3 regions of the Xanthomonas indica genome follow, and region 1 is predicted to be linked to each of the others. Evidence: riboswitches for the same ligand, from Rfam matches in the RefSeq annotation. Region 1 holds a riboswitch; each other region holds the start of a gene.

What was found. Region 1 has a riboswitch for cobalamin ahead of Q7W82_RS04040 (ribonucleoside-diphosphate reductase subunit alpha). Riboswitches for the same ligand answer to the same signal wherever they lie in the genome.
Region 2: another riboswitch for cobalamin. It lies ahead of Q7W82_RS03500 (CoA-acylating methylmalonate-semialdehyde dehydrogenase); the one in region 1 lies ahead of Q7W82_RS04040 (ribonucleoside-diphosphate reductase subunit alpha).
Region 3: another riboswitch for cobalamin. It lies ahead of btuB (TonB-dependent vitamin B12 receptor); the one in region 1 lies ahead of Q7W82_RS04040 (ribonucleoside-diphosphate reductase subunit alpha).

Annotation. Positions count from the first base shown of each region.
Region 1 is NZ_CP131914.1:961,605-965,972, forward strand. Features, by position in the region: gene Q7W82_RS04025 (ATP-binding protein) at 1-774, opposite strand, end outside; gene ompR (two-component system response regulator OmpR) at 771-1,499, opposite strand; gene Q7W82_RS04035 (hypothetical protein) at 1,677-2,204, shown strand; cobalamin riboswitch at 2,391-2,612, shown strand; gene Q7W82_RS04040 (ribonucleoside-diphosphate reductase subunit alpha) at 2,793-4,368, shown strand, end outside.
Region 2 is NZ_CP131914.1:833,823-838,190, forward strand. Features, by position in the region: gene Q7W82_RS03490 (2OG-Fe(II) oxygenase) at 1-394, shown strand, start outside; gene Q7W82_RS03495 (manganese efflux pump MntP family protein) at 487-1,062, opposite strand; cobalamin riboswitch at 1,546-1,746, shown strand; gene Q7W82_RS03500 (CoA-acylating methylmalonate-semialdehyde dehydrogenase) at 1,884-3,398, shown strand; gene Q7W82_RS03505 (acyl-CoA dehydrogenase family protein) at 3,410-4,368, shown strand, end outside.
Region 3 is NZ_CP131914.1:1,360,580-1,364,947, forward strand. Features, by position in the region: gene btuB (TonB-dependent vitamin B12 receptor) at 1-1,260, opposite strand, end outside; cobalamin riboswitch at 1,374-1,591, opposite strand; gene Q7W82_RS05860 (TfoX/Sxy family protein) at 1,617-2,045, opposite strand; gene Q7W82_RS05865 (GAF domain-containing protein) at 2,042-2,524, opposite strand; gene bioD (dethiobiotin synthase) at 2,645-3,334, shown strand; gene Q7W82_RS05875 (phasin family protein) at 3,603-3,980, opposite strand; gene queD (6-carboxytetrahydropterin synthase QueD) at 4,263-4,368, opposite strand, start outside.

The sequences.
Region 1 (4,368 bases):
CTCGCGCAACGCCGGCTCCACCTGCGGCAGCAGCGCCAGCGCGTACTGCAATCGGGTCAGCGGCGTGCGCAGGTCGTGGGAGATGCCGGCCAGCAGCAGCGCACGCTCGGCCGCGGCGTGGCGCACCTCGGCGCTGGCTTCGGTGAGCGCCTGCGCCAGCGCGGCGACTTCGCGCGGCCCGCCAGTGGCGATCGGTGCGGCCTGTTCGCCGCGCACCAGGTGCGGCGCGGCTTGCGCCAGTTGCCGCAGCGGTCGCACCAGCCGCCGCGCGACCAGCGCAGCGGCGAGCCAGACCAGCAGCGTGCAGGCGGCCAGCATCGCCACCGAGAATCGGCGCAGGCCGTGTCCGCGCGGCTGGCTGGAGAATGCGATCCACAGCGGCGTGGGCGTGGCCAGCTGCAGCCACAGGGTGCCGTCGGCGTCGCGGCGCAGCGCGCGCCCGGGGCCGAGCTGGTCGGCCGCGCGGCGCTGCACGGCGTCGGCCAGCGGGCCGACGGCGCTGGCCGTGGGCGGCGCGGTGCGCAGCTGCAGGCCGGCCTCGCGCAACGCCGGCGCCAGCGCGGCGGCGGCCGGCGAACGCTGCAGCGCCTCGGCGACATTGGCGAAGCCGTGCAAGACCCGCAGTTGCTGCTGCGCCGCCGGCCGCAACGCCAGTTCGCGGCCGAGCAGCAGCGCCAGCAGGCCGGCGCCGGCCAGCACCAGCGCGATCACCAGGGCCAGTTGCCCGAACAGGCTGCGCGGCCAGCCGGCGGCGCGGGAGGCAGGCGCGCTCATGCCTGCGGTTCCGGCGGCACGTACACGTAGCCCACGCCCCACACGGTCTGGATCAGCCGTGGCGTGCGCACGTCGTCCTCCAGCAGCTTGCGCAGGCGCGCGACGATCACGTCGATGCTGCGGCCCAGCGGCTCGTGCTCGCGGCCGTGCGCCAGGCTGGACAGGCGGTCGCGGCTCAGCGGCTGCTGCGGGTGCCGCAGCAGCACCGACAGCACCGCGAATTCGGCGGTGGTCAGCTTCAGCGGTGCGTCGTCGCGGCGCAGTTCGCGCCGTCCCAGGTGCAGGCGAAAGCGGCCGAAGCCGATCTCGCCGCCGTCCGGCTGCGGCGCGCCGGCGCCGCCCGGGCGGGTGCGGCGCAGCACCGCGCGGATCCGCGCCAGCAACTCGCGCGGGTTGACCGGCTTGGGCAGGTAATCGTCGGCGCCGATCTCCAGGCCGACGATGCGGTCGATCTCGTCGCCCTTGGCGGTCAGCATCACGATCGGGGTGGCGTCGCCCTGGCCGCGCAGGCGTCGGCAGATCTCCAGGCCGTTCTCGCCGGGCAGCATCAGGTCCAGCACCACCAGGTCGTAGTGGCCGCGCGCCAGCGCCTGCTGCAGTTGCACGCCGTCGGCCACCGCCTTGACCGCGAAGCCCTGGCTCTCCAGGTAGCGGCACAGCAGGGCGCGCAGGCGGTCGTCGTCGTCGACCAGCAGCAGGCGGGGAGCGGGCGCGGCATCGTGCATGGATGCCACTATCGGCTGCGCCGGCGCCTTGCGGCAACGGCGGCCGCGGCGCAACTGTAAGCGGATGTTTCCGCCGCGGCCTGCGGCAACATCTGCTGGCCGATGCGGTGCCCCGCGCGCCGGCGCCGTGGCTACGGTGACCTCGGCAGCATGCCGCTGCTGTCACCGGAGTACGCCATGTCACTGTCCCCTCGCACCACCTGCTTGCTGCTGGCGCTCGCTGCCGGCGTCCTGGCCGCGCCCATCGCCCACGCGCGCGAGCACACCCGCACACGCAGCGCCGGCACCACCGATGGTGTCCGCCACGCCGCCGTCCAGGCCAGCGCCAGCAGCGCCCACGGCAGCGTGCAGCGGGCCCGGCAGTGGCAGGCCGACGGCCAGGGCAACGCCAGCGCAAGCAGTGCCGCCACCCGCGCGACGACCGCCGGCGGCAGCGCCACGCGCCAGGGCAGTGCGTACCGCGATGCCGACGGCAGCGCCGGCCGCCAGGGCAGTGCCAGCGTGCAGCGCGCCGACGGCGCCAGTGCCAGCAGCAGCGGCAGCCTGGTCCGGGCCGCCGACGGCACCCTCAGCGGCAGCCGCCAGAGCAGTGTCGACGGCGCGCAGGGGAGCTACCAGGGCAGTACCAGCGTGCAGGACGGCAGTGTCGTCCACACCGGCACCTGCACCGACGCGGGCGGCACGGTGGTGCCGTGCCGCCCGTAAGCATCGGCGCGGCGCGAGGTGTCGGCGGGGGCGGAAGGTCTCCGCCAGCGGCCGGCTTCACGGCCCGATCACGGCCGAGAATGGCCTGCGCGGACGGGCCGGCACTGCCGGAAATCGGCAAACCGTTGCCAGGCTTAGGTTTTCGTAATTTGACCCATATTTAGCGTTGACGCCGTTGGCCGACCACACTATCTTGGGGTGGTCGGTTCCTGCGGCCCCAAGCCGCGGGATCAAAAGGGAAGCCGGTGCGGCGTGCCAACGCCAATTCCGGCGCTGCCCCGCAGCGGTAATTGGGAACGAACCCGTCATCCGCACTGAGGCGCCCGCCTTGGGAAGCGACGGGCTAGGAACCGGCCACGCGGCCGTCGCCCATCAGCCCGAAGACCTGCCGACAGCCGCGCGAAGCACACCGCGCGGCGCCGACCGTGCGATCTCCGGGGGGAGAGGGTCGGTGCAGCGTGGACCGCCCGCAGGCCTGGTGCCTGCGCCGTTTGCAGTCTTCGCGACACCGCCCGCCCACCTGCCGATCCGGTCGGACCGCTGCCTGCGAGGGTCGGGCGGCCGCGTGCACCACGCTTGGAGACCTTCATGAGCCAGACCCACAGCCTGCCGGCCACCGCGTCCGTCGACGCCGCCGTCGACCCCACGACCGCTGCCGCCACTGCCCAGCCGGAACCGGCCAGCAGCGAGCCGAGCAACGACCAGCGCGCCGTGACCTGGATCGTCAAGGACGGCGGCAACCGCCGCATGGCCTTCGACCGCTCGCGCCTGCAGCGCACCCTGGACCGGATCCACGCCGAGTTCCCGCAGCTGGACGTGAGCGACTACGAGCGCAAGGCCTTCGCCTTCATCGAGAAGAAGGAAAGCCTGTCGGCCGACGACATGGTCGACTACCTGATCCGCGAGGCCGAGTCGCGCGTGGACATCGCCACGCCGGAGTGGGAGTACTTCGCCGCGCGCCTGTACCTGGACCGCCTGTACAAGCGCGCCAGCAAGAACCGTTTCTACGATGCCGGCGAGAAGTACGGCTCCTACGTCGGCCTGCAGGAAAGCCTGGCCGACCGCGGCGTGTACTCGATCGACATCCTCAAGAACTACTCCAAGGACGAACTGGCCGAAGCCGGCCGCATGATCGATCCGGAGCGCGACAAGCTGTTCGCCTACAACGGCCTGTACCTGCTGGCCACGCGCTACCTGGCCACCGACAACTCGCGCAAGGTGTACGAACTGCCGCAGGAGCGCTGGCTGACCATCGCCCTGTACCTGATGCAGGACGAGAAGCCGCGCGAGCGCCGCATGCAGCTGGTCGGCGAGGCCTACTGGGCGCTGTCCAACCTGTACATGACCGTCGCCACGCCGACCCTGGCCAACGCCGGCAAGATCGGCGGGCAGCTGTCGAGCTGCTTCATCGACACCGTCGACGACAGCCTGCAGGGCATCTACGACTCCAACACCGACGTGGCGCGCGTGTCCAAGCACGGCGGCGGCGTCGGCGCCTACCTGGGCTACGTGCGTTCCTCCGGTTCGGCGATCCGCGGGGTGAAGAACTCCAGCGGCGGCGTGGTGCCGTGGATCAAGCAGCTCAACAACACCGCCGTGTCGGTGGACCAGCTCGGCCAGCGCAAGGGCGCCATCGCCGTGTACCTGGACATCTGGCACCGCGACATCGAGGCGTTCCTGGACCTGCGCCTGAACAACGGCGACCAGCGCCTGCGCGCGCACGACGTGTTCACCGCGGTGTGCGTGCCGGACATCTTCATGGAAGCGGTGGAACGCCGCGGCGAGTGGTATCTGTTCGACCCGCACGAGGTGAAGGAGGTCAAGGGCTGGTACCTGCAGGACTTCTTCGACGAGAAGCGCGGCGAAGGCAGCTTCCGCGCCCGCTACGAGGAAGTGGTGGCCGACGAGCGCATCGGCCGCAAGGTGGTCAAGGCCATCGACATGTTCAAGCGCATCATGGTCAGCCAGCTGGAGACCGGCAACCCGTTCATGTTCTACCGCGACGAAGTCAATCGCATGAACCCGAACAAGCACCAGGGCATGGTCTATTCCAGCAACCTGTGCACTGAGATCCTGCAGAACATGAGCCCAACCCGGGTCATCCAGGAGATGATCAGCGGCGACCAGATCGTCACCACCAAGCAGGCCGGCGACTTCGTCGTGT
Region 2 (4,368 bases), 130 kb from region 1:
CGCGTTCCAGGGCTTTTTCATCGAGCAGGTGCGCGCGGCGCTGGCCCGCTACAACGCCGAGCTCGGGCTGTCCGCCGAAGTGCCGTGGCGCCCACGCCTGGCCGACCTGCGGATCAAGCGCTACCGCGCCGATGCCGGCGAACGCTTCCAGCCGCACTTCGACGCCTGCGACGCGGAGACCGGCCGCTACCTGGTGTTCCTGTGGTACCTCAACGACGTGGCCGAGGGCGGGCATACCCGCTTCCTCGACCTGGACCTGGAGGTCGCCCCGCGCGCCGGGCGCCTGCTGGTGTTCCCGCCGTACTGGATGTTCCTGCACGCCGGCCTGCCGCCGCGCAGCGGCGACAAGTACATCCTGTCCACCTATCTCGAATTCACCGCCAAGCCGGCCTGACCCAGGACGCCGTCAATGCGGGATGGGCACGCACGTCACCGCACATCCCCACTCCCGAATCCCGAATCCCGGCCGCACCAGCGCCCCGTCGATCAACCTGCACCATGCAGATGCTCGAACAGGATGGTGCTGCCGATCGCGATCAGCAGCGCGCCGCCGACGATCTCGGCGCGCTTGCCGGCGAGCGTGCCGAGCGCGCGGCCGAGCATGATGCCCAGGGTGACCATGGTCAGCGTGCACAGGCCGATGATCGCCGCGACCTCGACGATGTTCACGTCGAGGAAGGCCAGGCCGACGCCGACCGCCATCGCGTCGATGCTGGTGGCAAAGCCGGTGGCGGCCAGGTTCCAGAAGCCGTGGCGCTTGGGCGCGGCGTCCTCGGGCGCGTCGGTCTCCGGCTTGAGGCCGGCGACGATCATGTGCACGCCCAGCGCGCCGAGCAGGCCGAAGGCGATCCAGTGGTCGAAGGCGACCACGTACTTGGCCGCGGCCTGGCCCAGCGCCCAGCCCAGCGCCGGGGTCAGCGCCTCGATGCAGCCGAAGATCAGGCCGGCGCGCAGCGCATCGGCCCAGCGCGGCCGCTGCATCGCCGCGCCCTTGCCGACCGCCGCGGCGAAGGCGTCGGTCGACATGGCGATGCCGAGCAGCAGAATCGAAAGAAACGACATGGGGAACCGTACCGGGACAGGCGACAACGACGAGCGCGCGCGCCCGGCCGTCGCCTTGCGCACTCGCCGCTGGTCTCGCCAACCGAACTGGCTGCCCGTACCACGGCGCATCGGCCGAGTCTGTTGATACGGGCGCTGTCCGCACCGGGCGGACAGCAGGCTACTCCCCAAGGGGACGCGCAGTCTAACAGTCGCCAACTGCAGCGAACATCCCTGGAACGCACGCGAACCTGCAGCTTCTCTTCTTAGCATCGGCTATAGCGGCACGTGCTGGCGGGCGTCCCGTGCGGGACGTCGCGGCGGCCAGGTGCGGCGGCGATCGTGCGGCGCGCTGGATGTTGTCGCTGCGTCCTGTACACGCCTGTCGTGCACGCCCGTCGCTGCGGGCGACCGTCGCTTCTGCGCTGTCGGCATTCGTGCGCTGCGTGCCGGCGCCCACACCGCGCGCTGCGCTGCAGCGTGTTGCCGCCGCCGCGGCGCGACTACACTGGCCACGCTTCAGGTGCCTGGTCGTCGCAAGATGCGCCGGGTGAAACGGGAAGCCGGTCCGATGCCGGCGCTGCCCCCGCAACGGTAGGCGAGAACACCCGACAACAGACCACTGCGCAAGCGGGAAGGTGTCGGGGTAATGCGATCGCGCATTGCTCGCAAGCCCGGAGACCGGCCTGACGCGGACGTCCTGCGACGTTCTTTCTCGGGTGTTGCGGTGGGCAACCTGACGAGCCGAACGACGTCGGGGCCCTGCGCCGCGCGTTCGCTTGTCCTGTCCATCGCCGCCCGCCCGGTGGTGATGCGATGAGGAGACAGGACCCGTGAACCAGATGACCCGGACCCGCGCCGAGGTGGCGACCGTCAAGCTCTTGATCGACGGCGCGTTCGTCGAATCCAGCAGCAGCCAATGGCGCGAGGTGGTCGATCCGGCGACCCAGGACGTGCTCGCACGCGTGCCCTTCGCCACCGTCGCGGAAGTCGACGCCGCCGTGGCCGCCGCGCAACGCGCGTTCGCCAGCTGGCGCAAGACGCCGATCGGCGTCCGCGCGCGGATCTTCCTCACCTACCAGCAGCTGATCCGGGCGCACATGGGCGAGCTGGCGGCGATCCTCACCCGCGAGCAGGGCAAGACCCTGGCCGACGCGGAAGGCGATGTCTTCCGCGGCCTGGAAGTGGTGGAACAGGCCGCGGCGATCGGCAACCTGCAACTGGGCGAACTGGCCAACAACGTCGCCAACGGCGTGGATACCTACACGCTGCTGCAGCCGCTGGGCGTGTGCGCCGGCATCACCCCGTTCAATTTCCCGGCGATGATTCCGCTGTGGATGTTCCCGATGGCCATCGCCACCGGCAACACCTTCGTGCTCAAGCCGTCCGAGCAGGATCCGCTGGTGACCATGCGGCTGGTCGAACTGGCCTTGCAGGCGGGCGTGCCCAAGGGCGTGCTGAACGTCGTCCATGGCGGCGCCGAGGTGGTCGATGCACTGTGCGACCACGCCGACATCAAGGCGCTGTCGTTCGTCGGCTCCACCAAGGTCGGCACCCACGTGTACCAGCGCGCGGCGCTGGCCGGCAAACGCGTGCAATGCATGATGGGCGCCAAGAACCACGCGGTGGTGTTGCCGGATGCGCCGCGCGCGCAGACCCTCGACGCGCTGGTGGGCGCGGCCTTCGGCGCCGCCGGCCAGCGTTGCATGGCAGCCTCGACGGTGGTGCTGGTCGGCGAGGCGCAGCAGTGGATTCCCGACCTGGTGGCCAGGGCGCAGACACTGAAGGTCAACGCCGGCAGCGAACCCGGCACCGACCTGGGCCCGGTGATCTCGCGCAGCGCGCGCGAGCGCATCGAAGCGTTGATCGCCGCCGGCATCGCCGAGGGCGCGACGCTGGAACTGGACGGGCGCAACCCGACGGTGCCCGGTTTCGCGCACGGCAACTTCGTCGGCCCGACGATCTTCTCCGGGGTCGCACCGGGCATGCGCATCTACGACGAAGAGATCTTCGGCCCGGTGCTGGTGATCCTGGAGGCGGCCACGCTGGAGGACGCGATCGCCCTGGTCAACGCCAATCCGAACGGCAACGGCACGGCGCTGTTCACCCAATCCGGCGCCGCCGCACGCAGGTTCCAGGAGGAGATCGACGTCGGCCAGGTCGGCATCAACGTGCCGATCCCGGTGCCGGTGCCGCTGTTCTCCTTCACCGGGTCGCGCGCCTCCAAGCTCGGCGACCTCGGCCCCTACGGCAAGCAGGCGGTGCAGTTCTACACGCAGACCAAGACCGTCACCGCGCGCTGGTTCGACGACGCCGGCGCCGGCCAGGGCGTCAACACCACGATCCGCCTGTCGTGATGGCCACGGCGATGCAGTGGCCGCTGGAGCAGCCGGCCGATGCCGGCCTGGACGAGGCGCAGCGCGCCTATCGCGAGGCCGCGCGCGGCTTCGCCCAGGCCGAACTGGCGCCGCACGCGGCGCGCTGGGATGCGGACGGGATCTTCCCGCGCGAGGCGATCGGCCGGGCCGGCGAACTCGGTTTCTGCGGCCTGTACGTGGACGAGGACGCCGGCGGCAGCGGACTGTCGCGCCTGGATGCGGCGATCGTGTTCGAGGAACTGGCCGCGGTCGATCCGTCCACCGCCGCCTTCATCAGCATCCACAACATGGCCACCTGGATGCTGACCCGTTTCGCCACGCCGGCGGTGCGCAAGGACTGGGGCGCGGCGCTGGCCAGCGGCCGCAAGCTGGCCTCGTACTGCCTGACCGAACCCGGCGCGGGGTCCGACGCGGCCGCGCTGAAGACCCGCGCGGTGCGCGATGGCGACGGCTACCGCATCGACGGCAGCAAGGCCTTCATTTCCGGCGCCGGCGCGACCGACCTGCTGGTGGTGATGGCGCGCACCGGCGAGGACGGCGCGCGCGGCATCAGCGCCTTCGCGGTGCCGGCCGATGCGGCGGGAATCGGCTACGGGCGCAACGAGGACAAGCTGGGCTGGCACAGCCAGCCGACCCGCGCGGTGAGCTTCGACGGCGTGCGCGTGCCGCTGGCGCATCGCCTGGGCGAGGAGGGCGAGGGCTTCCGCATCGCGATGCGCGGCCTCGACGGCGGCCGCCTCAACATCGCCGCGTGCTCGCTGGGCGCGGGGCAGGGCGCGCTGGACGCGGCGCGGCGCTATCTGGGCGAGCGTCGCCAGTTCGGCAAGAAGCTCGCCGAGTTCCAGGCCCTGCAGTTCACCCTGGCCGACATGGCCACGCAACTGGTCGCTGCGCGGCAGATGGTGCACACCGCTGCGCGCAAGCTCGATGCCGGCGCCCGCGATGCGAC
Region 3 (4,368 bases), 400 kb from region 1:
CTTGAAGCCGGTGCCGACGCTGGCGGTGAGCTTGAGGCCATGCGCCAACGCCAGGCCCCAGCCGAGGCTGCCGGTGGTGTGCTCGCCGAACTGCTCGTTGTCGTCGCTGCGCACGCTGGCCTGCAGCTGCTGCGCGCCGAAGCGGCCCTGGTACTCGGCGAACACGCCGGTGTTGTCGCGGCTGTCGACGTCGAAGGCGGTGGTGCTGGCGACGTGCTCACGCTGCCAGTCGCTGCCGACGCTGAGCAGGTGGCCTTCGGCCAGGGTGATGTCGCCCTGCAGCGCGGCGGTGTCGCGGCGGCTGTCGAAGGTGCTGATGAAGCTGCGGGTGCGCGCGCCCGGCGCACGGTAGTAGCTGTCGGCGTCGTCGACGTTGCGGCCCAGCTGCGCGGCCAGGTGCAGGCGATCGGAGGGCGTCCAGTCGAGCTTGCCGCTGAACACCTGCTGGGTGTTGTCGGCCTCGTTGCCGGCGAACAGCGCGTCGCCGTCGTACGCGTTGCGGCTGTCGATGTTCAGCGCCTGGCCCTCGATGCGCAGCGTGTCGGTCAGGGCGTAGCCGCCGCGCGCGCTCAGCGAGACGTTGCGGTAGCCGTCGCGGTCGGGCTGGTCGACGAAGCAGCCGGCGAATAGCGTGGCCGAGCCGTTGCAGGCATTGATGCCGTCGGTCTTCTGGTAGCCGCCCTGCACGGCCAGCCAGCCGCGCTCGCCGCGGTTGCTGAAGCCGGCGCCGGCCTCGCGCAGGCCGTGGCTGCCGCCGCCCAGGCTCAGGTTCTGCTGGAAGCCCTGGCCGCCGCGGCGGGTGAAGATCTGGATGACGCCGCCGATCGCGTCGGAGCCGTACAGGCTCGAACGCGGGCCGCGCACGATCTCGATGCGCTCGATCTGGCTCAGCGGCAGATCCTGGAACGCGGCCAGGCCGGCGCTGGCCGAGCCGATGCGCACGCCGTCCACCAGCACCAGCACGTGGTCCGATTCGCTGCCGCGCAGGTTCAGCGTGGTCAGCTTGCCCAGGCCGCCCTGGTTGGAGATGCCGATGCCGGCGCGGCCCTGCAGCAGCTGCGCCAGCGAATCGGCCTGGCTGCGCTCGATCTCGGCGCGGTCGATGACCTGCGCCGGGACCACGCTGTCCTCCACCGAGATCTGGGTGCGGGTGGCGGTGACCAGGACCTGGTCGAGGTCGGTGGCGGCATCGGCGGCGTGGGCCAGCGCGGGCAGGGACAGGGCGGACGCGATCGCGACCGAAAGCAGGCGGGACGACATGGGTGGCAACTCCGGCGCGCGGCTGCGCGCTGTGACGGCAAGGGAGTCGCGAACGGAAGGTGCAAGCGGACGGCGCCGGACACGGCGCGGCACGCCGCGACGCCCTCCGCATCGCAACCAGTGAACTGCAAGGCCGGTCTCCGGGCTGGCGATCGGGGAGGCGGACCTCCCGGCTGCGACGCCTTCCCATGCCCAGGCACAGTGGCGCAGGTCGTCAGCGCGGATCGCTTACCGTTGCGGGGGCAGCGCCGGCCTTGTCGCAAGACGCACCGGCTTCCCGTTTCAACCCGCTGGCCGGAGCCGGCGGGTCACCTTGAAGCGGCGCGATTGTACGCGATCGCCGCTGCCTGCGCGGCTCAGTCGGCGTGGGTGCCGTGGCCGTCGTCGTCGCCGTGATGGTCGTTCGCCGGCGTGTCGTGCGGGTCGGGCGCGTAGGCGCCGTCGGCGTCATCGTCGCCGCGCGTATCGGCGCGGTCGAAATGGGTGGTCGCCACCGGCCCGGCGACCGGCAGGCCGCGCTGCGCCGGCAGCGCCGCCGTTGCGGTCTCCAGCTCGCCCAGCAACTGCGCGCGCCGCGCCTCGGACAGTTCCTGCCAGTGGCAGCCGCTGAGCGCGCCTTCCAGCGAATACAGCAGGTTGAGGCTGGGCTTGAAGCCGGCACGCTTGACCTTGACGAAGGCCCCGACCGCGCCGGCCGCCTCCAGGTCCTGCTGCGTGCGCACGCCGACCTGGCGCAGCCAGGCCGCGCTCTTGGGGCCGATGTTGCGCAGCTTGGTGGTGCTCATCGCAGGCTGTCGACGAAGACCTGGGCGATCGCTTCCAGCCCGCGCTGGTCGTCGGCGTCGAAGCGGGCCAGGTCGGGGCTGTCCAGGTCGAACACGCCGACCAGCGCGCTGTCGCGCAGCAGCGGTACCACCAGTTCCGAACGCGAGGCCGCATCGCAGGCGATGTGCCCGGGGAACGCCTCCACGTCGTCGATGCGCTGGGTCTGGCCGCTGCTGGCGGCCGCGCCGCATACGCCCTTGTGCAGCGGAATGCGCACGCAGGCCGGCAGACCCTGGAACGGCCCGACCACCAGTTCCTTGCCGTCGTAGAGATAGAAACCGACCCAGTTCAGCCGCGGCAGCGCGTGGTACACCAGCGCCGCCAGGTTGGCGGCATTGGCGATACGGTCGGGCTCCCCGGCGACCAGGGCACGGGCCTGGTCGAGCAACTGGGCGTACTGTTCCGGCTTGCTGCCGGTGAGCGAGGACGAGGCGAACATCGCCCGAGTCTAGCAGCGCGCTGGGTCCGCCGGCACCGCCGCGGCTGACGCGCGCGGCGCGCCCGGCTATCCTGCGCGCCGCCGCGCGTCCCGCCGGCCAACCGACAGGGTTTCGTTCGCATGGCTGTTCCCGCCTTCTACGTCACCGGCACCGATACCGGCATCGGCAAGACCATCGCCAGCACCGCGCTGCTGCATGCCCTGCGTGCGCGCGGCCAGCGCGCGGTGGGCATGAAGCCGGTGGCCAGCGGCTGCACGCGCGAGGCCGAGGGCTGGCGCAACGAGGACGCACTGGCGTTGCAGGAGGCCAGCGCGCCGCGCCCGCGTTATGACGATCTCAATCCCTACGCGCTGCCGCTGCCGCTGGCGCCGGAACTGGCCGCCGCCGACGCCGGCGTGCAACTGGAACTGGCGCCGATCGCGGCCGCGTTCGAACGCCTGCGCGCGCAGGCCGACGTGGTGGTGGTGGAAGGCGTGGGCGGCTGGGCGGCACCGTTGTCGGCGACGCTGGACCAGGCCGATCTGGCGCGCGCGCTGCGGCTGCCGGTGGTGCTGGTGGTCGGCCTGCGCCTGGGCTGCCTCAACCACGCCCGGCTCAGCGCCGCGGCGATCGCCGCCGACGGCCTGCAGTGCATCGGCTGGATCGGCAACGAGATCGACCCGGCGATGGAGCGCATCGACGACAACATGGCGATGCTGCGCACGCGGCTGCCGATGCCGTGCTGGGGGCGGCTGCCGTACCGGCCGCAACCGCAGGCCGAGCAACTGGCCGCGCAGTTGCAGCCTTGGGCAGGAATGTCGCCGGGCTGACCAACTGCCGGACGGGTTGTGTGGGAGGGACTTCAGTCCCGACACCTCACAAACGAAGCATCGGTGTCGCAGCTTTCCCGCAAAGAAAGACAGGAACGCCGGGACGCACGCGATCGACCAATCCCCAATCCCCAACTCCCGAATCCCGCCCATAAAAAAGGCCCGGTAGAGGGAGGGATCTACCGGGCCTTGGGGTTGCACGGGGGGAGGGACCCGTGCAGACCGAGGGTGCGTCGGGCGGCGAACCGCAGCGACGTCGAATCGGGTCTTACTTGGCGGCGGGCTTGGCTTTGGGCGCGGCTTGCTCGGTCGCCGCCTCGAACTGGTGCTTGGCGAGCTGGCCGATGGCCTCGGAGGTCTTCAGGCTCAGGCCGAACACTTCCTGGTTGGCCGTGGCCAGCCGCTCGAAGTTGTCGCGGGCGATCTGCAGGCCCTTCGGCCACAGCGCCTGCACGGTGCCCAGGTCGCGTGCCTCGGTCAGTTCGCCGAGGAAGCCGGTGGTGGCCGACACATTCTTTTCGAAGGTCTTCAACTGCACGCCGAATACGCTCTCGGCGCTCTCCAGCGCCAGGCGGTTGGCACGCGCCGCGGTGGCGGCGAACTGCTGGGTGTAGCTGCTGAACTGGTCGTTGAATTGAGCGGACATCATGCAACTCCATTGGAATGCCGACTGCTGTTGCAGTGCAACATACGCCCATTCTGCTGCGATGCAACAAAATTTTCTGAAGCCGCTCAGGATCCGTTCAAACTGCTTTTCTGCTCAATGGCTTGGCGCAATTCCGCCAGCCCTTGCCGGACGCCCCCGCGAGCCTGGAAAGCGCCAGATGCGCGCGACGACGAACGCAAGGCGGGCGGCATCGAAAACCCTCAGCCGGCGCGGTGCCGTCCTTGCGATTCCCTAGTCCCCATTCCCCAATCCCAGCCTTGCTCAGCCCGGACCGCGATAGCGGCAGCCGGACGTGCAGGTCTCGTGCACCACCACCTCGCTCAGCAGCGGCAGCGCCGGCTTGAGCCGTTCCCAGATCCACATCGCC